3 regions of the Arthrobacter sp. MDT1-48-3 genome follow, and region 3 is predicted to be linked to each of the others. Evidence: riboswitches for the same ligand, from Rfam matches in the RefSeq annotation. Region 3 holds a riboswitch; each other region holds the start of a gene.

The links. Region 3 has a riboswitch for S-adenosylmethionine ahead of ACX80L_RS02800 (transporter substrate-binding domain-containing protein). Riboswitches for the same ligand answer to the same signal wherever they lie in the genome.
Region 1: another riboswitch for S-adenosylmethionine. It lies ahead of ACX80L_RS07225 (LLM class flavin-dependent oxidoreductase); the one in region 3 lies ahead of ACX80L_RS02800 (transporter substrate-binding domain-containing protein).
Region 2: another riboswitch for S-adenosylmethionine. It lies ahead of ACX80L_RS05160 (bifunctional o-acetylhomoserine/o-acetylserine sulfhydrylase); the one in region 3 lies ahead of ACX80L_RS02800 (transporter substrate-binding domain-containing protein).

Annotation. Positions count from the first base shown of each region.
Region 1 covers NZ_JBTNDL010000002.1:507,592-517,446, forward strand. The annotation lists gene ACX80L_RS07205 (MFS transporter) at 1-562, opposite strand, end outside; gene ACX80L_RS07210 (DUF2848 domain-containing protein) at 698-1,381, shown strand; gene ACX80L_RS07215 (HNH endonuclease) at 1,918-3,885, shown strand; gene ACX80L_RS07220 (NAD(P)H-binding protein) at 4,021-4,674, opposite strand; gene ACX80L_RS07225 (LLM class flavin-dependent oxidoreductase) at 4,868-6,256, opposite strand; SAM riboswitch class IV at 6,292-6,405, opposite strand; gene ACX80L_RS07230 (SDR family oxidoreductase) at 6,620-7,378, opposite strand; gene ACX80L_RS07235 (SpoIIAA family protein) at 7,506-7,883, shown strand; gene ACX80L_RS07240 (GNAT family N-acetyltransferase) at 8,228-8,521, shown strand; gene ACX80L_RS07245 (TetR/AcrR family transcriptional regulator) at 8,572-9,150, opposite strand; gene ACX80L_RS07250 (alpha/beta fold hydrolase) at 9,247-9,855, shown strand, end outside.
Region 2 covers NZ_JBTNDL010000002.1:38,905-48,759, forward strand. The annotation lists gene ACX80L_RS05145 (SGNH/GDSL hydrolase family protein) at 1-179, shown strand, start outside; gene ACX80L_RS05150 (hypothetical protein) at 225-467, opposite strand; gene metX (homoserine O-acetyltransferase MetX) at 592-1,734, opposite strand; gene ACX80L_RS05160 (bifunctional o-acetylhomoserine/o-acetylserine sulfhydrylase) at 1,741-3,060, opposite strand; SAM riboswitch class IV at 3,142-3,258, opposite strand; gene ACX80L_RS05165 (VOC family protein) at 3,402-4,043, shown strand; gene ACX80L_RS05170 (DUF1540 domain-containing protein) at 4,121-4,408, opposite strand; gene ACX80L_RS05175 (CPBP family intramembrane glutamic endopeptidase) at 4,549-5,358, opposite strand; gene hutI (imidazolonepropionase) at 5,419-6,621, opposite strand; gene ACX80L_RS05185 (formimidoylglutamate deiminase) at 6,621-7,985, opposite strand; gene ACX80L_RS05190 (allantoate amidohydrolase) at 8,102-9,319, opposite strand; gene hutU (urocanate hydratase) at 9,353-9,855, opposite strand, start outside.
Region 3 covers NZ_JBTNDL010000001.1:572,703-582,557, forward strand. The annotation lists gene ACX80L_RS02765 (hypothetical protein) at 1-109, shown strand, start outside; gene ACX80L_RS02770 (LacI family DNA-binding transcriptional regulator) at 205-1,212, opposite strand; gene ACX80L_RS02775 (substrate-binding domain-containing protein) at 1,440-2,411, shown strand; gene ACX80L_RS02780 (ATP-binding cassette domain-containing protein) at 2,510-4,033, shown strand; gene ACX80L_RS02785 (ABC transporter permease) at 4,030-5,061, shown strand; gene yjfF (galactofuranose ABC transporter, permease protein YjfF) at 5,061-6,074, shown strand; gene ACX80L_RS02795 (aminodeoxychorismate lyase) at 6,132-7,010, shown strand; SAM riboswitch class IV at 7,118-7,235, shown strand; gene ACX80L_RS02800 (transporter substrate-binding domain-containing protein) at 7,400-8,317, shown strand; gene ACX80L_RS02805 (amino acid ABC transporter permease) at 8,328-9,098, shown strand; gene ACX80L_RS02810 (amino acid ABC transporter ATP-binding protein) at 9,095-9,832, shown strand.

The DNA of each region.
Region 1 (9,855 bases), on a different contig from region 3:
GGAGTGCGAGGGCGCCATTGGCGAGCAGGTTGCCGGCCGGCGGACCGACCTGGGCGGCGGAGGCCCAGAAGCCGCGCTTCTTCGGATCCCCGTACTCACTGGACAGCAGAACCGCACCGCCCCATTCGCCGCCGACGCCGACGCCCTGCGCGAAGCGGAGGAGCACCAGGATGATCGGAGCTGCGATGCCGATGCTGGCATATCCCGGCAGGACGCCGATCAGGACCGTCGCTATGCCGATGATCATGAGGGTGATGACCAGGATTTTCTTGCGTCCGATCCTGTCGCCGAGCCGTCCGAAGACGATCCCGCCCACCGGCCGCGAGATGTAGCCGACGGCGTAGGTCGAGAAAGCGAGGATGGTTCCGGTCAGCGGATCGGAGGCCGGGAAGAAGATGATCGGGAAGACCACTGCTGCCGCTGCCGAGTAGACGGCGAAGTCGTACCACTCCAGGGCGGTGCCGGTGAGGCTGGCGGCGAAGGCCTTGTAGAGGCCGGGCGGACGAGGGGACGTACCGGCGTCGGGCGCGCCTGCGCCTGCCGATCCAGGACTGTGTGCCATCGAGATTCTCCAGACTAGAGGTGATGCCCGCCACACCGGCGATAGATGTATACATTACGCATACATGTTGTAGATTAGCGACCACTTCGGTTTCCGGAATGTAAAAGCTTGTTCGCCCCGACGGAAGGAACCACCATGACCACCCTCTCTTTCGAGCTGCCGGACGGCACCCTGCAGGACGTCGAGGTGACCCGGCTGCTCAATGCGGGCTATGCGGGACGCGAGCAGGACGAGGTGCAGGCGCACATCGCCGAACTGGCCGAGCTCGGCGTTCCGGGTCCGACGACGACGCCCGCGCTCTACCCCGTCTCCCCCTACCTGGCGCAGCAGACGCGGGAGGTGAGCGTGCAGCACGGCAAGACCTCCGGTGAAGCGGAGTGGGCCCTCGTCATCACCGACGACGGCGTCCTCCTCACCGTCGCATGCGACCACACCGACCGAGCCCTCGAGGTCCACGGCGTGGCCTGGAGCAAGAACGCGAGCCCGGACGTGCTGGGACGTACTGCGTGGCGGCTCGACGACGTCCGCGACCACCTCGACGACATCACCCTGCGTGCCTGGGTACGCACCGAGTCCGGCGAGGAGCTCATCCAGGACAGCTCGCTGGGTGCGCTGCTGTCACCCGACTACTGGCTCGAGGTCCTGGCGGACATGGGCTTGCGCGACTCCGGGACGGTCCTCATCTCGGGCACCGTCCCCATGATCCACGGGGTCGACCAGTTCGCCGCGGCCTGGCGCGTCGAGATGGCCGATCCGGTCACCGGCCTCACCATCGGCGTGGACTACGACGTCGTGCCGATGCCCGAGCCCATCGGCTAGGCCTCCCGGACGGGGCGGTGGCGCACGGGCTCTCCAGATTTAGAGGGTGGGTGCTTGGGCGTGGCTCGGGCGGGGCTCGGGCTCCGTTGGATTCGGCGATTGTTCCCTCGGGCGGGCGCTCAGGCTCCATCAGGTGCGGCAGGCGAATGCCCGGACAGGAGCTCAGGCTCCGCCGGGTCCGGCGATTGTTCGCTCGGGCGGGAGCTCAGGCTCGGCCGGGGCTCAGGCTCCGCCGGATTCGGCGATTGTTCGCTCGGGCGGGCGCTCAGGCTCCATCAGGTGCGGCAGGCGAATGCCCGGACAGGAGCTCAGGCTCCGCCGGATCCGACGAGTGTTCGCTCCGGCGGGGGCTCGGACGGGAGGCCAAGCTCCGCGAATCCGGCGATTGCTCCTCGGGCCCCGCCGGATTTGTCGGGTGCCGCATCTCCTCATGGGAGACGGAGCACCAAGATTTATGTGGATAACGCGGGTCGACTATTCCTCCACAATCGCTCCCCGCCACCATGAATAGTACGCACGTTCGATAAAATTGGGGTATGGCCATCGCCCCGATCGAGCACTTTGCGCGGACCCCCCGTCCGGCGGACTCGGCCTGCGCAGCGCTCACCGATTGGGCCCGTGACCTGGACCTACACGACCGGATCTTGTCCGGGCCGGAAGCGCTGCAGGTCATCATCGACGTCGAGCACGCCTCACGGGTCGTGGACCATCTGCAGATCCTTGCCGCCCGCCTGGCAGGTGAACACTACGCCGCAGCCGCGGAGTTCGAATCCCACCCCTCGTCCCATCCCTCGTCCGGGACGGCGTCCCTGCTGGCGCGTGCGGAACAGGCCGTCCGGATGGATACCGGCTCTCCCCAGCGGGCCGATACGCCCCCCTCGGATGCCCGCTCCTTCGACACGACGTCGCCGGGTGACGCTTCGTCCGTGGCCGAGTCGGCCCGTGAAGCTTTGCCCACCACCGCGTCCTCCGCTGCAGCGTCGCTTTCCGGTGCAGCGCCGGTCGGCTCGAGGGGTGCCGGGTGGGCTGCGATCATGGACGGTGGGTTCCGCAATTGCGCGGACTTCCTGCGCGCGACCCTCGGGATCAGCCGCGCCGAAGCCCGACGCCGGCTCTGGCTGGCCGAGGTACTGCTTCCCGGGATCTCGCCGACCGGAGCGCCACTGCCACCCCGTCGGGAGATCGTGGGCGCCGCCACAGGTGCGTGCCTTGTCAGCGCCCGGGCCGCCACGATCGTGTGCCAGGCGCTGCAGCGGGTGGAATCGTTCGCAGCACCCCACCAGCTCGACGCGATGGAACACCACCTCACCCAGCAGGCCATCGAATCCGACGAGGACATCCTCCGCGTCCTGGCACGCCGCTGGGAGGACACGCTCGACCAGGACGGATCAGAACCCTCGGACAAAGTACTGCACGCACGCCAGGGCGTCTTCCTCAAAGGCCGACGCCACGGACTGCACGTGCTCGAGATCGGCGCCACGGACGAACAATACGAACACCTCTCCACCGTCATGAACACCACCACCGATCCGCGGGTGCTCCAGAGCCAGAGCGGTGACGCAGGAGTCACCGGATCTACCGGTGCAGCGGACGGCACATGTGCCGGAGGCAGACCTGGCCCGAATGCCAGTCCAGCCTCCGATCCTGGTGCCGATCCTGGTGCCGATTCCGGCTCGGATCACGGCTCGGATCCTGGTGCCGGTTTGCACGGTCGTCTCGGCGGACCGACGAGGGCCCAGGCACTTCTCGATGGGCTCGTCACGGCCTGCAAGATCGCCCTCACCACCACGGGACTCCCCGCGACCGGCGGACACCGTGCTCAGGTCATGGTCACCATCGACTACAAAGACCTGATCGGCGACCTCCAGCACGTGAAGCGCCCCGGCCATGCCGGTGATTCAAGCCAGGCCGGTGATTCAAGCCAGGCCGGTCACGCAGGTCATCCGGGTGAGATCAGTCAGGGCGGGCACGCAGGTCGTGCGGGTCAGATCAGTCAGGCCGGTCACACGGGTCATGCCGGTTATGGAGTGTTCAGCGAACAAATCAGCGCCAGGACCATCAGGACATTGGCGTGCGATGCCGACCTCATCCCTCTCGTCCTGGGGAGCAGTAGTCAGGTCCTCGACATCGGACGAGCTCAACGGCTCTTTCCACCCCACCTTCGACGGGCCCTGGTCGCCCGGGACAAGGGCTGCGCCTTCCCGGACTGCACCATCCCCGCCAGCTGGTGCGAAGCACACCATATGACCCCGTGGTCCCGTGGCGGAGAGACCAATATCAGCAACGGCGTCCTGCTCTGCACCCGGCACCACCACGTCATCCACCAGGGCCTCTGGACCGTCGAACCGCGCAACGGCATCCCCTGGTTCCACGCCCCCGGCAACCCCGGCCGGGCGGGCACGCCCCGACAGAACACCTACCGGCAAGCCGGAAGAATGCTTTACGACAAGCAACCGGACCAGGCAATCAGCTACACCCGCACCGACCCGGACCCGCGGCGCTGAATCACTGGCCCAACACGGCGGCACTGACCCAGCAGTACTGGGCAGCGGTATTGAACAGCGGTATTGAACAGCACAGGAATACCCTGCGGACGGCGCGCTCACCCCGCGGGCCGTCCGCATAGTGCCGGCACAGTCCTAGAGAGCAGCCTCGATGGCGTCCGCGATCGGCGTCTCGCCGCTGTTGAACTGGATGGTCTTGTCCACCGTGCCGAGGTTGCCGAGGACGACTGCGGCAACATGCGCAACGTCCTCACGCGGCACTGAATCCTGCTGCGGCTTGTCCGAGACCTCGATCTTCCCCGTACCAGGATCGGTGGTGAGGGCACCGGGGCCCAGGATCGTCCAGGCGAGTTCGGAGTTGCGCAGGTGCTCGTCCGCAGCAGCCTTCGCCTCCGCATAGTGGAAGAACCCGTTGTCCTCGGGCACACCGTGATTCTTGCTCGCGCCGAGGTAGGACACCATGACGTACCGTCCGACCGAGGCTTCCTGTGCTGCATCCATCGAACGGATTGCTGCATCCCGGTCCACGGCGTACGTGGCCTCGGGGCTGCTGCCACCGGCACCGGCAGACCACACGACGGCGTCGTGCCCGCGGAAGACGTCGGCCATCTGCGCCACCGACAGCTCGGACACGTCGGCCACCACGGGCGTGCCGCCCGCCTGCTCGACGTCGGAAGCATGGTCCTGGGTGCGGAAGATCGAACTGACCTGATGACCCTGGCCCGTGAGGATCTTCGTGAGGTGCAGCGCTACTTTTCCGTGCCCACCGATGATGGCTACGCGTGACATGGGAACTCCTTCTGGTCGTCGGATGTCTTGGTTCCGACGCTAGTCCCCGGTTGTGGGGGCTGGCCACCCATACGAAAGTGTTCAGCCCCCAGCGCACGCCTATTCCCGCATGCCGGTCGAAATGCCGGGCAGATGCCGGCCCAGCTTGTACTCAGTCAAAGAACGAACCCCGACGGCGCGGTTACGCAGTGCGTCAGGGACGGACGGGCTGAAGGCGGAAGCTCGCGCCGCGGTGCTCCTCAGGCAACCGGTCGCCCTTGCCGAACAGCTTCTGGCGCAGCGTCCCCTCGGCATATTCCGTCGGATACGCTCCGCGCTTCTGCAGCTCCGGGACCACATGCGTGATGACGTCCTCGAAGGATCCGGGTGTGATCGCGTATGCGAGGTTGAATCCGTCCACGTCGGTCTCCTCCACCCACGCCTGGAGCTCGTCCGCGACCTGCTTGCCCGACCCCACGATCCGCGGACCCAGTCCACCGATTCCCGCCCACTCGGCGATGTCCCGCACGGTCCACGGCGCGCCGTCGTCGTTCACCTTCTGGAAGGTGGCCACAGCGGAGTGGATGGCGTTCGACTTCACGGCGCCGAGCGGTTCGTCGGGGCCGTAGACGGACAGGTCCACACCGAACCAGCCGGAGACGAGCACGAGCGCTCCCTCGTAGCTGACGTACTTCTGGTATTCGGCGTGCTTCGCCTTGGCCTTCTCCTCCGTCTCGTCCGTGATCACGGTGAGCAGCGTGTAGATCCGCACCGAGTAGCGGTCGCGACCCTCGGCCTCGACGGCGTCGCGGATCTTCTTCACCACGTCCTTCAGGATCTCCTTGGTCGGTGCACCCACGAAGACCGCCTCGGCGTTGCCCGCCGCGAAGGCGATCCCTCGCGAGGACGCTCCGGCCTGGAAGATGACGGGGGTGCGCTGCGGCGAGGGCTCGCTGAGGTGGATGCCCGGGACGGTGAAGTAGGTGCCGTCGTGGTTGATGTCGTGCACCTTGGCCGGGTCCGTGAAGACACCGGTTTCGCGGTCACGCACGACGGCGTCGTCCTCCCAGGATCCCTCGAGCAGCTTGTAGAGGACCTCGAGGTATTCATCCGCGTGGTTGTAGCGCTCGTCGTGCTCGAGCTGGTCCTCGTTGCCCATGTTGCGCGCAGCGGAGGGCAGGTAGCCGGTCACCACGTTCCAGCCGACCCTGCCGTTGGTGAGGTGGTCCAGCGTGGAGAGCCTGCGCGCGAACGGATACGGGTGCTCGTAGGCGGTGCCGGCGGTGACGCCGAACCCGAGGTGTTCGGTGACGAGTGCCATGGCGGACACGAGCAGGAACGGATCGTTGACCGGGGTCTGCGTACCCTGCCGCAGGGTCGCTTCGTTGGATCCGCCGTAGACGTCGTAGGTGCCGAGGACGTCGGCGATGAAGATGCCGTCGAACAGGCCCTTCTCCAGCGTCTTCGCCAGATCGGCCCAGTAGCGCAGGTCCTTGTAGCGCCACGACTGGTCCTCCGGATGGCGCCAGAGACCGGGTGACTGGTGGCCCACGCAGTTCATGTCGAAGGCGTTGAAGCGGATACGGCGCGGTGATACGGGCATGGGAGGTCCTCACGTCGGGGCACTGCCGTGGGGAAGCGCCATACTTGCCCGGCTGGTGCAGCCCGGGCCGAATCCTCACCTGGGGCACCCCACTACAGCGAGAGGGTTGCCGTCCAACAAACCAGGGTTTTGCGTTGGAACTCTTGATTCTGCTGACGAGCGTAGAGGCCCGCCTGCATCACCGTCCAGACGCACCTGTCACAGAGCGTCACGATCAGCATGCCTTCCCTGGCGCACGGTGGAACCCGGCGCCGGAACCGTGCGTCGTCGTTTCATCAGGGTGGGCCTCGCACAGCTGTCCTCGGTCCCGGATCGCGGTCCCTGGCTCGACGCTCGAAACCCGCGATCTCACGCGGCGCGATGTCAGCGCAAGTAGGACGCCCCGTTGGCATCCACGACGGTGCCGCTGACCCACAGCGGCGCATCGGTGGCGAGCCAGGCCACGGCCTGCGCCACCTCCTCCGGGGTCGCCACGCGATCGAACGGACTCTGGGCACGCACGGCATCTCCCCCGGGGCCGTCGAGCACAGTCCGTCCCATGTCCGTCTCGACGAAGCCGGGCGCCACCGCTGCAGCGAGGATGCCGTGCGGCGCAAGCGCGACGGCGAGGGACTGCGTCATCGAGTGCAGGGCCGCCTTGCTCGCACCGTAGGCCGGCGTGGCGGGCTCACCCCGGTAGGCGCCTCGAGATCCGACACTGATGAGCCGTCCGCCGTTCGGCCCCGACGGCCGGTCGAGCAGCCGGCGCGCCACCAGCCAGGCCAGGTTCGCCGGCCCCACCAGATTGACGTCGAGCGTCCGCCGCCATGCTCGCTGCCAGTCCTCGAAGGACACCGTGTCGACAGGATGCGCCTCGAAGATGCCCGCATTGTTCACGAGCACATCGATCCCGCCGAGGTCCCGGGTGGCAGCATCGACGAGCTGCCGGCACGCCTCGGGATCGGCGACGTCCCCGATCGCGACGGCGTGTCCCGTACCCGGCAACGCCTCCCGGACGGCCTCGGCGGCCTGCAGATCGCGACCGGCGTGCACGCATACGCGATGTCCCCTGCCGGCGAGCTCGTGCGCGATCGCCGCACCGATACCGCGACTTGCTCCCGTCACCAGAATGCTCAGTGTCATGAACGAGACGCTACCCGCTGCCTAGGGGCCCGGAACGAGAACCATACCGTGGACGCGCAGCCGACTTCGGGGGTGCACCTTGCTACGCTGACACACCATTGCCCCTGTTCCTCCGGTAAGGACCACGATGGACCCATTCAGCGCCCACCTCGACAAGGGGATCCTGTGGCTGCGGTGGAGGCGCGGTGTCGAGATCACCCATCCTCACGCTGTCGCCGCCGCTCGCGCCCTGGCCGAGTTCCACGGCCCGGCAACACTGCCGCTGCTGGTGCACATGCACGGCATCACCGGCATCACCCCCGAGGCACGCGTCGGCATGGCCGCCTACCGCGGCTTCTCGAGAGTGGCACTCGTGGGTGAGGACGCCGTCGACGAGGTGATGTCCGGCTTCTCCCACCGCTCCCCCACCGACACGCGCTTCTTCACCTCCGAGGCGGAAGCGGTCGCCTGGCTGCTCAACGGAAGCTCCGTCCGGCAGGGTCTCACGCCGGCCCCACGCGACTAGGACACGACGGGCGCGCAGCGCCACGGCACGCCGGCCCCACGCGACCAGGACACGACGGGCGCGCAGCGCCACGGCACGCCGGCCCCACGCGACCAGGACACGACGGGCGCGCAGCGCCACGGCACGCCGGCCCCACGCGACTAGGACACGACGGGCGCGCAGCGCCACGGCACGACGACGCACCGGATCCGCGGCACGACGGCGTCCGGATCCGTCGCAGGACATCCTTCCCACATCGCGGAACGGCAGCCATGGACAGCAGTGTCGCGCGCGTGCTGCGCCGGGCGGCACAACGCACCCCTGGGCGTTGACCGCCCTGCAGGCCGGGTGCCACAGTGACAAACATGAGTACCGGAAACAACGAGATCCAGGTCAGCAACAACGAGGACGAGAGCCGCTACACGGCGAGCCTCGACGGGGAACCGGCGGGCGTCGCCGTCTACGAACGCTCCGGCGACACCATCGTCTTCACGCACACTGTCGTGGACGAGGACGTCGAGGGCCACGGAGTGGGCAGCACCCTGGTCCGGTACGCGCTCGACGACGCCCGCACCCAGCACCTCACGGTGGTGCCGAGGTGCGAGTTCGTCGCGGCCTTCATCGCCGACCATCCCGAGTACCAGGACCTCGTCGGCTGACCCCCCGGAGCTTCCGTCCGTCCCGGCGTGCGCAGGCGGGTTCTCCCGGACTAGGCCGCACCTCGGACCTCATGGCCCAGCGCCACATCGATCAGCACCTCGGCCGCCTGCCGCGCCTGGACCGCCGCGTCGACGGTGCCGGCGATCGCCGCCGTCGTCTGTGCGCCTTCGGCGAGGATCGACAGTTGTGGTCCGAGGTAGGGCGGTGCGCCCGCGTCCTCGGCCAGCTTCCCCACGTACTCCTGGAACGACTCCTTGTGCTGCCGTGCGTAATCGGCAACGTCAGGACTCACGGCGCCGAGTTCGGCGAAGCTGTTCACGAAGCCGCAGCCACGGAAGGAGTCCTCGCCGAACCACTGCGCGAGGTAGTCGAAGATCGCGAGCAGGCGGGCGCGCGGCGTCGGAGCCTGCCGCACCGTCGCGTCCAGCCCTTCGGCCCAGGACCGGTGCCGGCGCTCGAGGACGGCCATGACGATGCTCCCCTTGGACGGGAACTCCTGGTAGAGCTTCTTGAGCGAGACACCCGCCGCTGCGCGCAGTTCGTCCATGCCGACGGCCTGGATCCCCCGCGCGTTGTAGAGCTCGTCGGCGCTCGCCACGATCCGTGTGCGGGCCTCGGAAATATTCATGAAGCCATTCTACTTGAATGGAGAACGATCGTTCTATACGATGTGATCACCGAGAGAGAACGAACGTTCTCTCCGCTCGAGACAAGGACCAGGAACATGGGCTTCATCAAGGTCGGCACCGAGAACACCACGGACATCGAGCTCTACTACGAGGACCACGGCACGGGCCAGCCCGTCGTTCTGATCCACGGCTATCCCCTCGACGGCGGCTCGTGGGAGAAGCAGACCGCCGCCCTCCTGACCGCCGGATACCGCGTCATCACGTACGACCGCCGCGGCTTCGGGAAGTCGAGCAAGCCCACCACCGGCTACGACTACGACACGTTCGCAGCCGATCTCAACACCGTGCTCGAGACGCTCGACCTGCACGACGCCGTCCTCGTCGGCTTCTCGATGGGGACCGGGGAGGTCGGTCGCTACATCGGCACCTATGGGGAGTCGAGGATCGCGAAGGCGGTCTTCCTCGCCTCGCTCGAACCGTTCCTCCTCCAGACCGACGACAACCCGACCGGCGTCCCCTCGACCGTCTTCGACGGCATCCGCAGCGCGGCCATCGAGGACCGCTACGCCTGGTTCACCAACTTCTACGACGACTTCTTCAACACCGACAACTTCCTCGGCAACCGCCTCAGCGAGGAAGCACTGCGCAACGCGTGGAACGTCGCCTCGGGGTCGTCCTGGTACGCGTCGTTCGCCGTCGTCGAC
Region 2 (9,855 bases), on a different contig from region 3:
TCCCGGCCCGCACGTGGCGGGCAGCGCGGGCGGAGGACTTCGTGTGGGCCCGGGAGTACTTCGTGCCGTGGGTCCTGCGCAGGCTCCGGCACCGGTCGTCGGGCGACGGCGTCCTCGCGAAGCGGCCGGACGTCGCACCGATCTTCGGGCCGGGCATGCCGCCGGGTGCTGGAGACTGACCGCCGCCGGGCGGTCAGTCCCCCCGGCGGCGCAGCCCGTCGTTCCTAGCTGTCGAGGGAGACCTCACCGTTGGCCACGGCGTCGGCGCACGCGCTGAGGTCCGGCCCCGGCTTGAAATCGACGAACTGCGGCTGCAGCTTCTGGAAGAGGAATTCGTAGACCTCGTCGCGGGACTTGCCGTCCATCGTCTCCACGGCCTCGCGGACCGCCCCCTGCAGCGCGCGGTCCGCGTCCAGCAGGATCTTGTCGCGTGCTTCCTGGTTCCAGCCAATGGTGCTCAGTTCCATGAACAGCTCCTCTTTCGACGTCGGTGGTCCCGGGACTTCGACCCGGGACCTGCCTGCCGCGAATTCCTAAGCAGGCTTACCTCCAAGACTAGGTGCCGGTCCGTGGAAACCCAACCGGTATCTGCTACCGGGTGTAGAAGGCGGCCCGGAGGTCCGCGTCGAGCTGGTGGATCTGCGTCAGGAAGGCGTCGTGGCCCACCGGTGAGGAGATCATGTGGACGGGCACCTCGCCCGGCAGCCCGGCGGCCAGGCGCCTCGACTGCACGGGGTAGTACAGCCGGTCCGAGTCCACGGCCGCGACGAAGAACTCCGCCGTCGCGGTCCCCAGGGCGTCGTCGAGCGTACCGCGGTCGCGCGCCGCGTCGTGGCTCATCAGCGCCTCGGTCAGGATCACGTAGCTGTTGGCGTCGAACCGGCCCACGAGCTTGTCCGCCTGGTGGTCGAGGTAGCTCTCCACCTGGTAGCGACCGCGGTCGGCGGGCAGGACGGCGCCGAACGGCTGTTCGGTGTCCTGCTCCGCGCGACCGAAGCGCGCTTCCAGCTCGTGTTCCGAGCGGTAGGTGATGTGCGCGATCCGCCGGGCGATGCCGAGGCCCGCCTCCGGACGGGCACCGTCGTAGTAGTCGCCGCGGCGGTAGGCGGGATCGAGCCGGATCGCCTGCACCTGGGCCTGGGCGAACGCTATCTGTTCGGCCGAACTGGCGGCGGTGCAGGCGATGACGGCGCACCGCTGAACGCGCTGCGGATACATGAGTGCCCATTCGAGGGCGCGCGCCCCGCCCATCGAGCCGCCGAGGACCGAGTGCCACCGGCCGATGCCGAGCCGGTCGGCCAGCAGGGCCTCGGCCCGGACGGAGTCCCGGATGGTGATCAGGGGGAAGCGCGAGCCCCACGGCGTCCCGTCGGGCGCGAGGCTGGCCGGCCCCGTCGAGCCGTAGCAGCCTCCCAGCATGTTGATCGACACCACGAAGTACCGGTCGGTGTCCACCGTGCGGCCGGGACCCACGAGCGAATCCCACCAGCCCTCCTCCTCCGAGTCGCCGCGTGCCGCGTGCGAGCTGCCGGTCAGGGCATGCTGCACGAGCACGGCGTTCGACCCGTCCCGGTTCAGCCGGCCCCAGGTCTCGAAGGCGAGCTGCACGTCCGGCAGCGTGCCGCCCGTCTCCAGGGCCAGCGGACCGATCGGCGCGATGCGCAGGAGCCCGTCCCCCGGAGGGCGTGCGCCGTCGATCCCGGGGTGCAGCGGAGCAGGAGGGTAGGTCGTCACGAAGGGCTAGGCTCCTTTGGCGGCGCGGAAGCCCGCGTCGAGGTCGGCGAGGATGTCGGTGATGTTCTCGAGGCCCACGGAGAGGCGCACGAGGCCCGGGCGCACTCCGGCGGTCAGCTGCGCCTCCGCCCCCAGCTGGCTGTGGGTCGTGGACGCCGGGTGGATCACGAGCGAGCGCACATCGCCCACGTTCGCGACGTGCGAGTGGAGTTCCAGCCCGTCGACGAAGCGCTTGCCGGCCTCGAGTCCCCCGACGATGTCGAAGCTGACGATCGCGCCCGTGCCGTTGTTCCGCCCGTACTTCCTGCCGCGCTCGTACCAGGGACTCGAGGCGAGGCCCGCATAGGAGACGCGCTCGACGTCGTCGTGCCCCTCGAGCCACTCGGCGACGGCCTGGGCGTTCTGCACGTGGCGCTCCACGCGCAGGCTGAGGGTCTCCAGACCCTGCGCGATGAGGAAGGCGTTGAACGGCGACACGGACGAGCCGAGGTCGCGCAGCAACTGGACGCGGGCCTTGAGGATGTAGGCGAGGTTGGCGCCGAGGGCGCTGCCGACACCGAGGTCCCGTGCGTAGACGAGTCCGTGGTAGCTCTCGTCCGGGGTGTTGAAGCCCGGGAAGCGCTCGGGGTACTGGGCGAAGTCGAAGTTCCCCGAATCGACGATGACGCCGGCGATGGCATTGCCATGCCCCCCGAGGTACTTCGTCGCGGAGTGCACCACGATGTCCGCACCCCACTCGATGGGCCGGATCAGGTACGGCGTGGACAGCGTGTTGTCCACGATCAGGGGGATCCCGCTCTCGTGCGCGACCGCGCTGATGCCCTCGATGTCGAGGACGTCCTGCCGGGGGTTGGACACGACTTCCCCGAAGAAGAGCTTGGTGTTCGGCCGGACGGCGTCGCGCCACTGCTCGAGGTCGTCAGGGTCCTCGACGAAGGTCGTCTCGATACCGAACCTCTTCAGCGTGTGCTTGAAGAGGTTGTACGTGCCGCCGTAGAGGCTCGGGCTCGCCACGATGTGGTCACCCGCCTCGGCGATGTTCAGCACCGCGAAGGTCTCCGCCGCCTGGCCGGAGGCCAGGAGCAGCGCGCCGACGCCGCCCTCGAGGCTCGCGATCCGCGTCTCCACCGCTTCCTGCGTGGGATTGCCGATGCGCGTGTAGATGGGCGCGAGTTCCGTCAGTGAGAACCGGTTCGCGGCGCTCTCGGCACTCGGGAAGACGAATGACGACGTTTGGTAGATGGGCAGCGCACGCGCTCCCGTGGCGGTGTCCGGCACCTGGCCGGCGTGGATCTGGCGTGTCTCGAAGGACCAATCGTCGGACATGGTGCTCCCTGTAGGAAGGGGCTCCGCCGGGTTCCGATGCTCCCGTCGGTGGACGCCGTTCCAGGAGACCGGGCCCGCAGGAGCCCGCGCTTGCACGACGCCGGTGTGGCGCCGAACCTGGTCTTCACCCGGGGCACCCCACCGCGGTTGGAGGGTTGCCGGCCAGCAAGCCGGGGCTTCGTGCTGGCACTCATGACCTGCATTCATGAAAGCCCATCGGGGCGTATCCGGCAACCCGTGTGACCCTCCGTGAAGGAGCGGCTCACCCCCTTCGGCGGTCGGTCGAACGGGTAAGGCAAGCCTTAGTCGAGACGCAGATCACTTAGTGCCAAAATATCGGCATGCGCCTGGACCACGTCTCTTATGCCTGCGAACCCGATGGACTTGCTGCGACCGCCGACCGGATCTCGGCCAGGCTCGGCATGGAACCGGTGAAGGGCGGTGTGCACCCCCGCTTCGGCACCCGCAACATGATCTTCCCGCTGGTCAACGGCCAGTACCTGGAGGTCGTCGAGGTCCTCAACCACCCCGCGTCGGACAAGGCGCCGTTCGGCCAGGCCGTGCGGGCGCGTTCCGAGGCCGGTGGAGGCTGGATGGGCTGGTGCGTCGCCGTCGACGACCTGGGACCCTTCGAGGAGCGGCTCGGCCGCGGTGCGGTTCCCGGCAACCGCAAGTTCCCGGACGGCCAGGAGCTGACCTGGCAGCAGATCGGCATCAAGGGCCTCATCGCGGATCCGCAGGTGCCCTATCTGCTCCGCTGGGACGAGGGCACCGAGTCCCTGCACCCGTCGAAGGCCCGTCCTGCGACGGTCAAGCTGGACTGCCTCACGATCGCCGGCTCGTCCGAGCGCGTCACGGAATGGCTCGGCACGGAGGTCGAGGAGACCCTCGACGGCGTCCAGGTCCAGTGGATCGCACCCAACGGCACCCCGGGCATCATGTCCGTGACCTTCGAGACCGCCGACGGCCGCATCGAGATCTGACCTCCGCCGCGGACGCAGAAGGGACCGGACATGATGTCCGGTCCCTTCTGCTGTGTCGCTGCTGTGGTGAGGAGTGATCAGGCGTGGGTGTAGGTCAGGCAGTCCGCGGCCTCGGCGCCGGGGCCCACCTTGACGGCCGGGGCGCTGCACAGCAGGTCGTGGTTGTAGCTGCACTCGGATCGCTGGCACGCTCCGACGTGCGCGAGCATCTTGGGCAGTCCGCCGCTGATGGACGTGTCGATGAACGTGGCGCAGGACGCGTGTTCCTCGCTGCCCGACACGGTGATGGCGACGGCGGTGCAGCCGTCGTGGTTGAAGGAGCAGTTGTGGACGCTGCATTCAGAGACACTGGTGACGACGCTCATGATTCCTCCTGGCTGGTCCGGTGAGGCCCCGATCGGGGCCGCCGCTTCGCTGAACGGACTCACGGTAACACCGCGTCCACCGGATAATTTAGTCATGATCGGCGTGCGCAATGACCGAAGGTAAGGCTTCGCTCAGGCGGTCACCCGCCGATCCCGATGGCGGGACCGAGCAGGGTGAATCCGACGAAACCCGTGATGTCGATGAGCGCGTGTGCCAGGACGAGCGGCATCACCCGACGGCTGCGCGTGTAGAACCAGGCGAACAGCAGGCCCATGAGCACGTTGCCGAGGAAGGGCCCGAACCCCTGGTACAGGTGGTAGCTGCCCCTCACGAGGGCGCTCGTGAGGACGATGGCCGGGGTCGACCAGCCGAGCTCCCGCAGCCGGAGGAACAGGTACCCCACCACGATGACCTCCTCGAGCACGGCGTGCCGGACCGCCGAGAGGATGAGCACGGGGATCGTCCACCAGTAGGTGTCGAGCGCGGCGGGCACCAGCGCGGTGGTGATGCCGAGCGCGCGGCCGCCGGCATAGACCCCGAGCGTGCCGATACCGATGACCGCCGCCAGGCCGATCCCGAACCCCATGGTCCGCAGGGGCCTCTCGAACGTGAGGCCGAGGCGCCGGAACGCCGAGACCCCGTGGCCACTGAGCAGGAACAGGACCAGGGCCACCGGCACCAGGGCGAAGAAGATTCCCAGCAGCTGGTAGGTGAGGTCGAAGTACTGCCGGTCGTCGAGCACCGGGTTCAGCGTGGTGGTCTGCGCGGCGAGGGGGCCGCGCGTCAGCTTCTCGGCCAGGCTCACGATCGCGTACACACCGGACTGTCCGAGGGACAGGCCGAAGACGATGAGCAGCTCGGCGGTGATGCGGCGCCTCGGGACGGGTGGCTCCGGGTGGACGGCACCGCCCGGTGCTGCTGGAGCGGACGGGGAGGACTCGGCAGTCATGGCGCTATCCTTCCAGCGGCGGCTGGTGATTCCCAGTCCGCGGACATCCGCCTGCCTCCCCTACCGCACGCGGCTCCCGGCCCGCCAGACGGCATGGACGAGCGGCATGCCCGGCCGGTATGCGAGATGCGTGGCCGAGGGCGCGTTCAGCAGTTGCAGGTCTGCACGGTGCCCGACGGCCAGGGAGCCGACCGCGCGCCGGCCGTCCTCGTCGTCGCCCGTGTGGCGCCGGAGCGCGAGCGCTCCGCCGAAGGTCGCGGCGCGGACCGCCTCCTGCACGGTGAGGCCCATCTGGAGGACGGCGGTGGCCACGCAGAAGGCCATCGAGCTCGTGAACGACGTACCGGGGTTGCAGTTGCTGGCGATCGCGAGTTGCACGCCGGCGTCGAGGAGCCTCCGGGCGGGCGGGAACGGCTGGCGCGTGGAGAGGTCGCAGGCGGGCAGGCAGGTGGCCACCGTGCCGGGTTCGCCCCGCGCAGCGAAGCCGGCCCAGGTACCGGCGAGCGCCTCGACGTCGTCGTCGGTCAGGTGGTTGACGTGGTCCACGCTGGCGGCGCCGAACTCGACGGCGAGCGCGACGCCGTCGCCCGGTCCCAGCTGGTTGCCGTGCACGCGCAGGCCGAGGCCGGCTGCGGCGGAGGCGGAGAGCACGCGGCGTGACTGCTCGGCGGTGAAGGCTCCCGTCTCGCAGAAGACGTCGGCCCAGCGGACGTAGGGGCGGACGGCGTCGAGCATGGGCCCGCACACCAGATCGGTGTAGTGGTCCGCGTCCTCCCCGCGCGGCACGAGGTGCGCACCGAGGAACGTGACCTCGTCGACGACGCCTGCCGCGATGCGCGCACTGCGCGCCTCCTGCTCGACGTCGAGCCCGTAGCCCGTCTTCGTCTCCAGGTAGGTGGTCCCGCCCGCCGCGGCCTCGGCGACCCGGGCCAGCAGGAGTCGCGTGAGGTCGTAGTCGCCGGCGGCACGTGTCGCGTCGACGGTGACGGCGATACCACCCGCGGCGTATGACTCCCCCGCCATGCGGGCCTCGAACTCGGCCGTCCGGTCGCCGGCGAACACGAGGTGCGTGTGGCTGTCGACCCAGCCCGGGAGGCCTGCACGGCCACCGGCGTCGTGGCTCTCGTCGGCGGCAGGGGCGTGCGCGGACGCGCCGATCCAGCTGATGCGCTCGCCCTCGAACACCACGGCAGCGTCCGGCAGGGTGGTGCCGTCGGGGTCCGAGGTGAGGAGCTCACCGATGTTCGTGATCAGGACGGACATCAGTGCTGCTCCCGGCTGTGGCCCGCCGGGCTCCTGCCAGGCTCGTGCTCCCTCTGCGCCGCCTCGTCCAGCCGGGCGATGGCCGTGACCAGCAGGTCGGCGGGCCTCCCCAGCGTGGTGTGGACGCCGTCGCGCGCCACGAGGACTCCCCCGACGACGACGCCCGTGACGTCCTGGCCGGTCGCGGTGTAGGCGAGCTGCTCCCGGGAGGACCCGGCCGTGCGCGCGGTGCCCGGATCGACGGCCATGAAGTCGGCGGCGCGGCCGGGCCGGAAGCCGGCGCCCGGCCGGGCCTGCGCGGCTGCCCCGCCGAGAGAGGCGATGGCGTGCAGCTGCTCCGGTCCGAAGTGACCCCGCCGCCCGGTGCGCAGGCGCTCCCCGTGCTCCAGCGCCCGCATCTCCAGCCATGGGTCCACGACGGCGTGCTGGTCGGTGCCGAGGGCGAGCGTCGCTCCCGCTGCGCGGAGGTCGCCGGCCGGGCCGATGCCGTCCGCCAGGTCCGCCTCGGTGGTGGGACAGAGGACGACGGCGGCCCCGGCACCGGCGAGGACGGCGATGTCACGCTCGCTGACGTGGGTCGCGTGGACGGCGGACAGCCGGCTCCCGACGAGTCCGTAGGAGTCGAGCAGGGCGGTCGGCGTGCGGCCGGTGGCACGGAGGCAGTCCTCGTTCTCCGCGGGCTGCTCGGAGAGGTGGACATGCAGGGGGAGCCCGTCCGGCAGGTGCTGGGCGATGACGGCCAGCTGGTCCTCGGGGACGGCGCGCACGGAGTGGATGGCGGCACCGACGGACACCTGGTGGGCCGGGTGGAGTACGGCGACCGTGGCACGGAGGGACGCGAGCCGGTCGAGCCACTGCGCGGCGGTGCCGTCCGAGAACCGGCGCTGCCCCTCCTCGAGGGGAGCCCCGAAGCCCCCGGCGAGGTAGCAGGTGTCCAGCAGGGTCAGCCGGATGCCCGCGCGGACGGCCGCCCGCGCGAGGGCGAGCTCCATGGCGTGCGGGCCGGAGTCCCCCTGCCCGTAGGGTGTGCCGTCGGGCTGGTGGTGGACGTAGTGGAATTCGGCGACGCTGGTCCAGCCCACCGCGACCATCTCCGCATAGGCGGCGGTGGCCAGTTCCTCGTAGAGCTCCGGGGTCAGGGCCGCCGCCGCGCGGTACATGCTCTCCCGCCAGGTCCAGAAGGTACCACCGTGGTCGTGGGTACGGCCCCTCAGGGCACGGTGGAACGCGTGCGAATGCGCGTTCGCGGCACCGGGGAAGGCCACACCGGACAGGACGACGTCGCCGGCCTGCGCCGGGACACCGGACGCGACGCCGACCACCGTGCCGTCGGCGTCGACCTCCACGCGGACCGCGTCCGCCACGCCGTCGCCTCCCAGCCAGGCGGACTCGCACCACACGGCACTGACCGCATCCCGCCCGCTTGCTGTCTGATCCGGCCCGTGCCAGCGCTCCGGGCGGGCGCCTCCGTTCAGCAGCGTCACAGGAGGTCTTCGAGGACGTCCGCGAGGGCGGTCGCACCCGCATCGGCGTCGTCGCGCTCCACGAACTCCTCGGGCGAGTGGCTGATGCCCGTGGGGTTGCGGACGAAGAGCATCGCCGTCGGTGCGATGCTGCCGAGGATGCCCGCGTCGTGACCGGCCCCCGTCGGCAGCGTCGGCGCGCCCGGGAAGGAGCGGCCGAGCGCGTTGCCCAGCGTGCGCTGCAGCGCGCCGTCGAAGTGCACCGTGGTGCTGCGGGATTCTTCGGTCAGCGTGGCACGGCACCCCTCGAAGGCGCAGATCTTCTGCGCCTGCCCGTGGATCCGCTCGATCAGGGCCGCGGTGACGGCGTCCTCCTCGTGGCGCACGTCGAGCCAGAGGTCCACGCGGGACGCGATGACGTTCGTGCCGCCCGGTACCGGCTGGAGGCGCCCCACCGTGGCCCGCGCGCCGTCCTGCTCGGCGGCGATCCGCCGGGCGGCGAGGACCACCTGGGCGGCGGCGACCATCGGGTCCGCGCGGTCGGCCATGAGGGTGGTCCCCGCATGGTTCCCCTGTCCGGTGACGGACAGCCGCCAGCGGCCGTGGCCGAGCATGGTGGAGCCGACGGCGACGGCGGAGTCCAGGTCGATCAGCCCGCGCCCCTGCTCCACGTGCAGCTCGACGAAGTCGCCGATGTGCCGGATGGCCTCCTCGTCGCGGCCGAGGTGCGTCGGATCGACGCCGGCCGCCCGCGCGGCCTCGGCGAAGGTGGTGCCGTCGGTATCGGTCAGGGAGCGGACGGCGTCGGGGTCGAGCGTTCCCGTGAGCAGGCGGGAGCCGAGGCAGGACACCCCGAACCGTGAGCCCTCCTCCTCGGGGAAGACCGTGACGGCGAGCGACCGGTTCGGCTGCACGCCCCGCTCCCGCAGGAGATCGACGGCGACGAGCGCCGAGGCGACGCCGAGCGGCCCGTCGAAGGCGCCGCCGCCGGGGACGGAGTCGAGGTGGCTGCCGGTCACCAGGGCGCCGTCCCGGCTGTCCGTCGCGTCCCACCAGGCCCAGAGGATGCCGTTGCGGTCGGTCTCCACGGACAGCCCGCGGGCTTGCGCCTCGGCGGCGAACCACTCGCGCAGGGAGAGCTCGGCACCCGTGTACACGCCACGGGAGTACCCGCCGCGGGTCGCGTCGCGGCCGACGTCGCTGATGGAGTCGAGGACTGAGGAGACGGTCTGCACGGGATGCCTTCCGGTGGTGGCGGGTGGGACTTCTCAGGATTGCATGGGGATGCGCACGCCACGTTCGGCGGCGACCTCCCGGGCGCGTTCGTAGCCGGCGTCGACGTGGCGGATGACGCCCATCCCCGGGTCGTTCGTCAGGAGCCGCTCGAGCTTCTGGGCCGCGAGGTCGGTCCCGTCCGCGACCGAGACCTGCCCGGCGTGGATGGAGCGCCCGATCCCGACGCCGCCGCCGTGGTGGATGGACACCCAGGTGGCGCCCGACGACGTCGTCAGCAGGGCGTTCAGGAGGGGCCAGTCGGCGACGGCGTCCGAGCCGTCGGCCATCGCCTCCGTCTCGCGGTAGGGGGAGGCGACGGACCCGGAGTCGAGGTGGTCGCGGCCGATGACGATCGGCGCGGACACCCTGCCCTCGGCGACCAGCCGGTTGAACAGCAGGCCGGCCTTCGCGCGGTCACCGTAGCCGAGCCAGCAGATGCGCGCCGGCAGGCCCTCGAACTCGACGTGCTCCGCGGCGGCGTCGAGCCAGCGGTGCA
Region 3 (9,855 bases):
AATGGCCGACAAGGCCAAGGACTACGCGCAGGACAACCCTGAGAAGGTCGACCAGGCCAAGGACAAGGCCAAGGACACCTTCGACGGCAAGGACGGCGACCAGAAGTAGCACTTCCCTTCGACGGAGGCCGGACCGCGGGATGCGGTCCGGCCTCTCCTGCGTCCCGGCAAGGTATGCGCCGAGGGATGACCAGCGGGCCGCCCTCAGTGCGGCAGGGCAGGTCCCGTGCTCCCCCTGATGACCAGGCGCAGCGGGCCCGCGTCCGCAGGGCTCCGGGCCCCGCGGTCCATCAGGGCGTCGATGCAGGACCGGCCCAGGTCGTGGAACTCCTGCCGGACGGTGGTCAGCGAGGGCTCGTAGAACTCGGCTTCGGGAACGTCGTCGAACCCGACGATGCTCACGTCGCGGGGAACGCTGCAGCCTCGCTCACGCAGCGCCTTCAGCAGGCCCAGGGCCATCTGGTCGTTCCCGGCGAAGACCGCGGTGGTGCCGTCGGAGACGTCGAGCCGCATCCCGGCGTCGTAGCCGGACCGCGCACTCCAGTCCCCCTGGTACAGCGCTCCGTCCCCGAGCCGGTGTGCGCGCAGCACCCTGCGCCACCCGTCCACCCGGCGCTGCGCATCCACCCAGTCCAGCGGCCCGGCGAGGTGCGCGATCCGGCGGTGTCCGAGCTCCACGAGGTGCTCCACCGCCCGCGCCGCTCCACCCTCCTGATCGAGCGAGACGTCGCCGTCGATCCCGCCGCCGCCGCCCACCATGACCATCGGGATGCTGGTCTGGACCTTCGCGAGCACCTCGAGGGCCGAGACATGCGGGGTGACCGCGACGACGGCCTCGACCCCGTGGTTGAGCAGCCCGCTCAGCCCTTCGTCCACGGCGGTTTCGGAGTAGTCCTTGAGGGTCACGACGGTCAGGAAGTAGCCGGCACTCCGGGCCGCGTCCTGGATGCCCATGAGGACGCTCGACGGCCCGTACTGCGCCAGTTCGCCGGCGAGGATGCCGATGGAATGGGTCCGCCCCGTGGCGAGCCAGCGCGCGGCGGCGTTGGGACGGTAATCGAGTTCCGAGATCGCCGCCCGCACCTTCCGACGGGTCGCGTCGCTGACGTTGGGGTGCCGGTTGACCACACGGGACACCGTCTGGTGCGAGACCCCTGCGAGCGTCGCCACGTCCGTGAGGCTCGGACCCCGCGGTGCTGTTACTTCGGCCATCGAGTTGTCGCCCATCTCCCCACGTGGTCCCAGTATGCACGAAACCCGGAGCCTGTATCGCCCCCGGCGACGTCGTTCCGAGGCGTTCCGCACCGTGTCGAAAATGTGACCGGAATCACTTGACCGTCAAATTGTTAGCGTTCACAATTGCAGCCAGGGCACGACGCCCGCGCAGCAACGACGGTGCAGGTGCTCCTTGCTGCGGTTCCGAATTCCAGGAGGCAGCAGTGTTCAAGAAATCCTTCGTGACGGTCATCGCAGCGACCACCCTCGCGCTGACGGCGTGTGGTGGCGGCTCGGACGCAGGAGGCGGTTCCGATGACGGGATCACCATGGGCTTCGCACAGGTGGGCGCCGAGAGCGGCTGGCGCACGGCCAACACCAAGTCGATCCAGGACTCCGCCAAGGAGGCAGGCGTCGACCTCAAGTTCTCCGACGCGCAGCAGAAGCAGGAGAACCAGATCAAGGCGATCCGGTCCTACATCCAGCAGCAGGTGGACGTCATCGCCTTCTCGCCCGTCGTCGAGTCGGGCTGGGACACGGTCCTCAAGGAAGCCAAGGATGCCGACATCCCCGTGATCCTGACGGACCGCTCCGTCGACTCCGCCGACACCTCCCTGTACAAGACCTTCCTCGGGTCCGACTTCGTCGAGGAGGGCAAGAAGGCCGGCGACTGGCTCGTCGAGGACTCGGCGTCGACGGACGGCCCGATCAACATCGTGGAGCTGCAGGGCACCACGGGAGCGGCCCCCGCGATCGACCGGAAGGAAGGGTTCGAAGCGGCCATCGCGGCGGATCCCGACCTCACGATCGTCGAGTCCCAGACCGGCGACTTCACCCGCAGCGGCGGCAAGCAGGTCATGGAGGCGTTCCTCAAGAACACCCCGGACATCGACGTCGTCTACGCCCACAACGACGACATGGGACTCGGTGCGATCGAGGCGATCGAGGCCGCGGGCAAGGTGCCGGGCAAGGACATCAAGATCATCACCGTCGACGCCGTCAAGGACGGCATGACGGCGCTGTCCGAGGGCAAGATCAACTACATCGTGGAGTGCAACCCCCTCCTCGGGGAGCAGCTGATGGACCTGGCCGCGAAGGTGGTCGCCGGCGAGGAGGTGCCCGCCCGCGTCGTCACGGAGGAATCCGCCTTCACCCCGGAGCAGGCCAAGGAAGTCCTGGCCAGCCGCGAGTACTAGGAGCTCGACAGGATCCGGCACACCGGAAGCGGGTGTCCGGGTCGACGACGGGGGATGCGGTGGCCGGGCCACCGCATCCCCGACAGAAGGGCAGGACAATGAACGAGATCGTCCCCGTGGTCGCGATGGCCGGGATCTCCATCGAATTCCCCGGCGTGAAGGCCCTCGACGGAGTCGACCTCCGGCTGTTCCAGGGTGAGGTCCATGCCCTGATGGGGGAGAACGGCGCCGGGAAGTCGACACTGATCAAGGCCCTGACGGGCGTCTACGCGATCGACGGCGGGACGATCACCGTGATGGGCTCGGACCACCGCTTCACCTCCCCTGCGGAGGCACAGGCCGCAGGCGTCAGCACGGTCTACCAGGAGGTCAATCTCTGCCCCAACCTGTCGGTCGAGGAGAACATCCTCCTGGGGCGGGAGCCGCGCAGGCGCGGGGGCATCTCCTGGAAGGAGGTCCGCCGGAAGGCGAGGGAGGTCCTCGGGCAGCTCCAGCTGGGGCACATCGACCCCGGGTCCGTCCTGTCCTCCCACTCGATCGCCCTCCAGCAGCTCGTCGCGATAGCACGGGCGGTGCAGGTGGACGCCAGGGTGCTCATCCTGGACGAGCCCACCTCGAGCCTCGATGCCGACGAGGTCCAGCAACTGTTCGCGGTCATCCGGACGCTGCGCGACCGTGGCGTCGCCATCCTCTTCGTGTCCCACTTCCTCGAGCAGGTGTACGAGATCTCCGACCGCATGACCGTCCTGCGCAACGGGAAGCTGGTGGGCGAATACCTCACCCGGGACCTGCCGCGCATGGCACTCATCTCGAAGATGATCGGCAAGGAGATGGACGCCCTCGCCGAACTCGAGGACGCCGAGGGCCGCCGCCAGTCGGACCGCACGCAGGATGCCCCCTTCGTGCAGGCGGAGGGCCTCGGCCGCAAGGGCTCCGTCCGGAACGTCACCGTCGCCATCCACGCCGGCGAGATCCTCGGCCTGGCAGGATTGCTGGGTTCCGGACGCACGGAGACCGCGAGGCTGCTCTTCGGGGCCGACCGGTCCGATCAGGGCAGCCTGCGGATCGGCGGAACGGTCCGGACGCTCCGGACTCCCCGCTCCGCGATCGACCGGGGGATCGCCTTCTCCTCGGAGAACCGGAAGGAGGAAGGACTGATCGGCGACCTGTCCGTCCGCGACAACCTGGTGCTGGCCATGCAGGCCAGCAAGGGATGGCTGAGGCGGATCCCCCGGGCGACGCAGGACCAGCTGGCAGAGAAGTTCATCAGGGCCCTGGACATCCGTCCGGCCAGTAAGGACGCCCTGATTCGAAATCTGAGCGGCGGCAACCAGCAGAAGGTGCTGCTCGCCCGCTGGCTCATCACGAACCCCAGGCTGCTGATCCTCGACGAACCCACCAGGGGCATCGACATCGGCGCGAAGACGCAGATCCAGAAGCTCATCAGCACCCTCGCCTCCGACGGCATGTCCATCATCTTCATCTCGGCCGAGCTCGAGGAAGTGCTCCGGCTGAGCGATCGGATCGCCGTGCTCAAGGACCGGGAGATGGTCGCCGACCTGGCCAACGACGGAGTCACCATGGAAGACGTCATGACGATCATCGCGGGGACGAACGCATGAACGCCCTCCTGAAGCACCGGCTGACCTGGCCCGTGCTCGCACTGGTCCTCCTGCTCCTCCTCAACCAGCTCTTCCGCGCCGACTTCCTGGCCGTGCGTGTCCAGGACGGGCACCTGTTCGGGAGCCTCATCGACATCCTCCGGAACGGTGCACCGACGATCCTCATCGCCCTGGGCATGACGCTCGTCATCGCATCGCGCGGTATCGACCTGTCCGTGGGAGCCGTGGCCGCCATCTCCGGGGCGGTCTCCTGCACCTACATCTACAACTCCCCGGATCCCTCCTCCTTCCGCACGGCGGCGGTGGCGGTGGCCATCGCCGTGGCGGTGGGGCTGGCCCTCGGTCTGTGGAACGGCTTCCTCGTCTCGGTGGTCGGCATCCAGCCCATCATCGCCACCCTCGTCCTCATGACGGCCGGGCGGGGACTGGCGCAACTCGTCACCGACGGCCAGATCATCTCCGTGTCCAACGACTCCTACCAGGCGATCGGCGCCGGATTCTTCCTCGGCCTCCCGATCTCCATCCTCATCGCGGCGGTCGCCTTCGGCGTGGCCGGGCTGCTGACGCGGCGCACCGCCCTCGGAACGCTCATCGAAGCGGTGGGCATCAATCCGGTCGCCAGCAGGCTGGCAGGGCTCAACGCACGCAACATCACCTGGACCGTCTACGTCTTCAGCGGTCTGTGCGCAGCCGTCGCCGGCCTGATGATCAGTTCCAATGTGACGGCCGCGGATGCCAACAACGCCGGTCTCTACATCGAGATGGACGCCATCCTCGCCGTCGTCATCGGAGGAACCTCCCTGGCGGGGGGCCGGTACAGCCTCGTGGGTACCCTCGTCGGGGCCCTGATCATCCAGACCCTGACGACGACCGTCTACACGCTGGGGATCCCGCCCGAGGTCACCCTGGTGTTCAAGGCGCTGGTCGTCATCATCGTCTGCCTCCTCCAGTCCAGCAAGGCCCGGGCGCTGCTCGGCCGCCGCCGGCGTCCCGTGACAGAACAGTCAGAAGTGAAGGTGTCCAGCTGATGTCGGTCCTCACCCGCACCCCGGCGCCGCTGAACCGCAGCCGGATCAGCCGCCTCCAGGGCAAGGCGCGCTACGCGCCGGCACTCGCCACGACCGGGTTGTTCCTCGCGATGTTCGCCGCCGGCGCCGTGATGTACCCCGGGTTCCTCTCCGGCCAGGTGTTCCTCAACCTCCTGATCGACAACACCTTCCTGATCGTCCTCGCCGTCGGGATGACGTTCGTGATCCTCACCGGCGGGATCGACCTCTCGGTCGGATCCGTCGTCGCGCTCTCCATGATGATCGCCGCAGCACTCCTGCAGGCCGGGTGGAACCCGATAGCCGTCATCGCCCTCGTGATCCTGACGGGTGCGACCTTCGGGCTCCTCATGGGGCTGGTCATCCAGGTCTTCGAGATCCAGCCCTTCATCGTCACCCTCGCCGGGCTGTTCCTGGCACGGGGCCTCTGCTACATGATCAGCGTCGACTCGATCACCGTGACCGACCCCTTCTTCACCGCGATGGCCCAGGCGAGGATCCCGCTGGCCGACAGGCTCTTCATCTCCCCCGGCGTCGTGATCGCGCTGGTGGTCGTCGCCGTCGCCTTCTACGTCCTGCACCAGACCCGCTTCGGCCGGACGGTGTACGCGATCGGCGGCGGCGAATCCTCGGCGCTGCTCATGGGACTCGCCGTCCCCCGGACCAAGGTCCTCGTCTACGGGATCAGCGGGCTGTGCTCGGCGGTGGCCGGGATCCTCTTCTCGTTCTACAGCCTCTCCGGGTACAGCCTGGCGGGCACGGGCCTGGAACTGGACGCGATCGCCGCGGTGGTCGTGGGCGGCACCCTGCTCACCGGAGGATACGGCTACGTCCTCGGCTCCCTCGCCGGGGTGCTCATCCTCGGCATCGTCCAGACCTTCATCTCCTACGAGGGGACGCTGAGTTCCTGGTGGACGCGCATCGTGATCGGCGCGCTGCTCCTCGCCTTCATCCTGCTGCAGAAACTCTTCACGCGGAAGGCAAGGCTCACCTGACGGCCCCGCCGCACCGGTCCGCCCCGCTCCCGCGACCCAGCCGATACGCTGGAGCGCATGACTGTTCTCGTGTTCCTCGACCCGGCCCACGACGACGGCAGGGTCGTCGACGCGGCCCAGCCGCAGCTCCTGGCCACCGATCTGGGCGCCACCCGCGGTGACGGCATCTTCGAATCGCTCCTCGCCGTCGGCGGATCCCCCCGCAAGGAGCAGGCGCACCTCGCGAGACTCGCGTCGTCGGCCGCGGCCCTCGACCTGTCGGTGCCCGACGCCGAGGCCTGGAGCCGTGCCATCCGCACCGGCCTGCGGGAGTTCTCGGCGGCGGAACCTGGTGAGGACCATGCCGTCGTGAAGCTCGTCGCCACCCGCGGCGTCGAGGGTGCCGGCCGGACCACGGCCTGGGTCTCGGTGGCACCCGTTCCGGCGTCGACCCTGGCGCAGCGGGAGGCAGGCCTGAAGGTGCTGTTCCTCGAGCGCGGCTACGACAGCACGGTGGCGCAGCGTGCTCCCTGGCTGCTGATGGGGGCGAAGACGCTCTCCTACGCCGTCAACATGGCCGCCATCCGCCATGCGAAGGCGCACGGCGCCGACGACGTCATCTTCATCTCCTCGGACGGGAAGGTCCTCGAGGGCCCCACCTCCACCGTGCTCCTCGCGTACGACCGCGACGGTCGGAAGACGCTCCTCACGCCGCAGCTCGAGAGCGGCATCCTGGCGGGCACCTCCCAGAGCGCACTGTTCGCCGCAGCCCGGGAACAGGGGTGGGAGCTCGGCTACGGACCGCTGGAACCGCACCACCTCCTCGACGCCGACGCCGTGTGGCTGATCTCGAGCATCCGGCTCCTCGCGCCGGTCCTCTCGCTCGACGGCACGGAGCTCCGGACCTCCGCCGCCCTGACCGCAGAACTCACCGGACTGGTGGATCGTTTCGTGTAATCTCCACCACAAAAGGGCCCCTCTGGGGCCCTTTGCTACGTCAAACACCACTTTCCCGGCATCCGCGTTTTGACCCGACGCTTCGTGCTGCCCTACCGTTTTCCTGAAATCAAGAGTTCCAGCCATCGGCCCTGGCCGGCTGGACAGCAACCCTCTCCCGTAGTGGGGTGCTCCAGGTGAAGATTCGGCCGCCGGGCCAAGTCCCCCGGTTGGCAAGTACGGCGTCGTGCGGCCTGTCCCGAGGTAGACGGAGGACACCACCGCCACAGCGCGCACAGCCCAGAACAGCGAGCGTGTCACCCAGCAGCCAGCAGCCTCCCCCTGCCGCCATCCGGCATCCCCGAACACCCAGTGCCCGCACCCGGGCCGGCATCGAAATGAAGGACACCATGAACATCTCCCGCAAGGTCCTCGCTGCACTCACCGTGCCGCTCCTCGCCCTGACCGTCTCCTGCGGCAGTGACAGCGGAAGCACGCCCACCGAATCCGCCGACGCCCTGGCCGGCAGCGACCAGCAGTCGCTCGACCAGTACACCACCGAGGACACCACGCCGATCGACGAGATCGACACGTCCGGGCTCGGCCTCATCACCGACGGCACCCTGCGCGTCGGCACGCTCTCGGACGCCCCGCCGAACATCTTCCTCGAGGACGGTGTCTTCACCGGTTACGACAACGAACTGCTGCGCGCCATCGGCGAGAAGCTCGACCTCGAGGTCGAGTTCGCCTCCACCGACTTCTCCGCCCTCCTCGCGCAGGTCCAGAACAAGCAGTTCGACGTCGGGTCCTCCTCGATCTCGACGACGGCGGCCCGCCGCGAGAACGTCGGCTTCACCAACGGCTACGACTTCGGCTACATGGCCGTCGTCACGAAGAACGGCTCCTCGGTGAGCGGCTTCGACTCCCTCTCGGAGAGCACCCGCATCGGCGTGGTCCAGGGCACCGTCCAGGACGACTACGTCTCCAACACCCTCGGCCTCGAGCCCGTGCGCTTCCCGGACTACAACACGGTGTACGCCAACGTGAAGAACGGGCAGGTGGACGCCTGGGTCGCCCCGTCGCAGCAGGCCACCGGCCAGGTGAAGGAGGGCGACGACACCACGATCGCCGAGACCATCATCAACACGGAGAACTTCACGGCGTACGCGGTCAACAGCGAGAACCAGCCCCTCATCGACGCCCTCAACGCGGGCCTCGACGCGGTGATCGCCGACGGCACCTGGTCCGAGCTCACCAAGGAGTGGTACCCGGACCGCGAGATGCCCACCGACTGGAAGCCCGGCAGCAAAGCCGTGGACGTAAAGTAGCCGGCCCTGCATGGATGCCCTCGAACAGCTCGGCAAGACGTTCTTCGACTGGGAGGCGATGGCCGCGGTCCTGCCGGACCTCCTGACCGTCGGACTGCCCAACACCCTCCTGCTCGCCCTGGCCTCGGGGATCATCGGGACGATCGTCGGCATGCTCCTCGCGATCATGGGGATCTCCCGCAACCGGGTGCTCCGGTGGATCGCACGCATCTACACGGACATCTTCCGCGGCCTCCCCGCCGTCGTGATCATCCTGCTCATCGGACTGGGCCTCGGGCCCATCCTCCGGCAGGTCACGGGCAGCACCAGCCCCTACCCGCTGGGCATCCTCGCCCTGTCGCTGATCGCCTCGGCCTACATCGGGGAGATCTTCCGCTCCGGTATCCAGAGCGTGGAGAAGGGGCAGCTGGAGGCCTCGCGTGCACTGGGCTTCAGCTACGGCGCATCCATGCAGCTCGTGGTGGTGCCCCAGGGCGTGCGGCGCGTGCTGCCCGCCCTGGTCAACCAGTTCATCTCGCTCATCAAGGAGTCGTCGCTCATCTACTTCATCGGCCTCGTCGCCAGTGAACGCGAGCTCTTCCGGGTGGGCAACGACGCCGCGAGCAACACCGGCAACCTCTCGCCCCTGATCGCGGCCGGCGTGCTCTACCTGTGCCTGACCATCCCGCTGACGCACCTGGTCAACTTCATCGACACCAGGCTCCGCGTGGGCAGGAAGCAGAAACCGGAACCGGACGAACTGGCCGCGGTGATTCCGACGAGCGGAGGAGCGAAGGCATGAAGACCATCGAATCGGGAACACTGACGGGCAAGGGCCTGCACCTGTCCTTCGGCTCCAACCACGTGCTGCGCGGGATCGACCTGCACGTGGAACGGGGGACGACGGCGTCGGTCATCGGGCCGTCCGGCTCCGGGAAGTCCACCCTGCTGCGTGTCCTCAACCGGCTGATCGAACCCGACCAGGGCGATATCCTGCTCGACGGCCGCTCCGTCCTCAAGGACAACCCGGACGAGCTGCGCCGCCGCATCGGCATGGTGTTCCAGCAGTTCAACCTCTTCCCGCACAAGACCGTGCTGGACAACGTGTCCCTGGCGCTGCGCAAGCTCCGGAGGATGTCCGCCGGCGAAGCACGGGAGAAGGCCCTCGCCCAGCTCGACCTGGTGGGTCTCAAGCACAAGGCCGACGTCCGGCCGGGCAACCTCTCCGGCGGGCAGCAGCAGCGCGTGGCGATCGCGCGGGCCCTGGCCATGGACCCCGAGGTGATGTTCTTCGACGAGGCCACGTCCGCGCTGGACCCGGAGCTCGTGAAGGGCGTGCTCGCCCTCATGGCGGACCTCGCCTCGGCGGGCATGACCATGGTCGTCGTCACGCACGAGATGGGCTTCTCACGCAACGTCTCGGACACCGTGACGTTCATGGACGGCGGCGTCGTCGTGGAGTCGGGACCACCGTCCGCGATCTTCGACGACGCGCAGACGCCCCGCCTGAGGTCGTTCCTCTCGGACGTCCTCTAGCGGTCCTGCCGGGGCCGGGATCC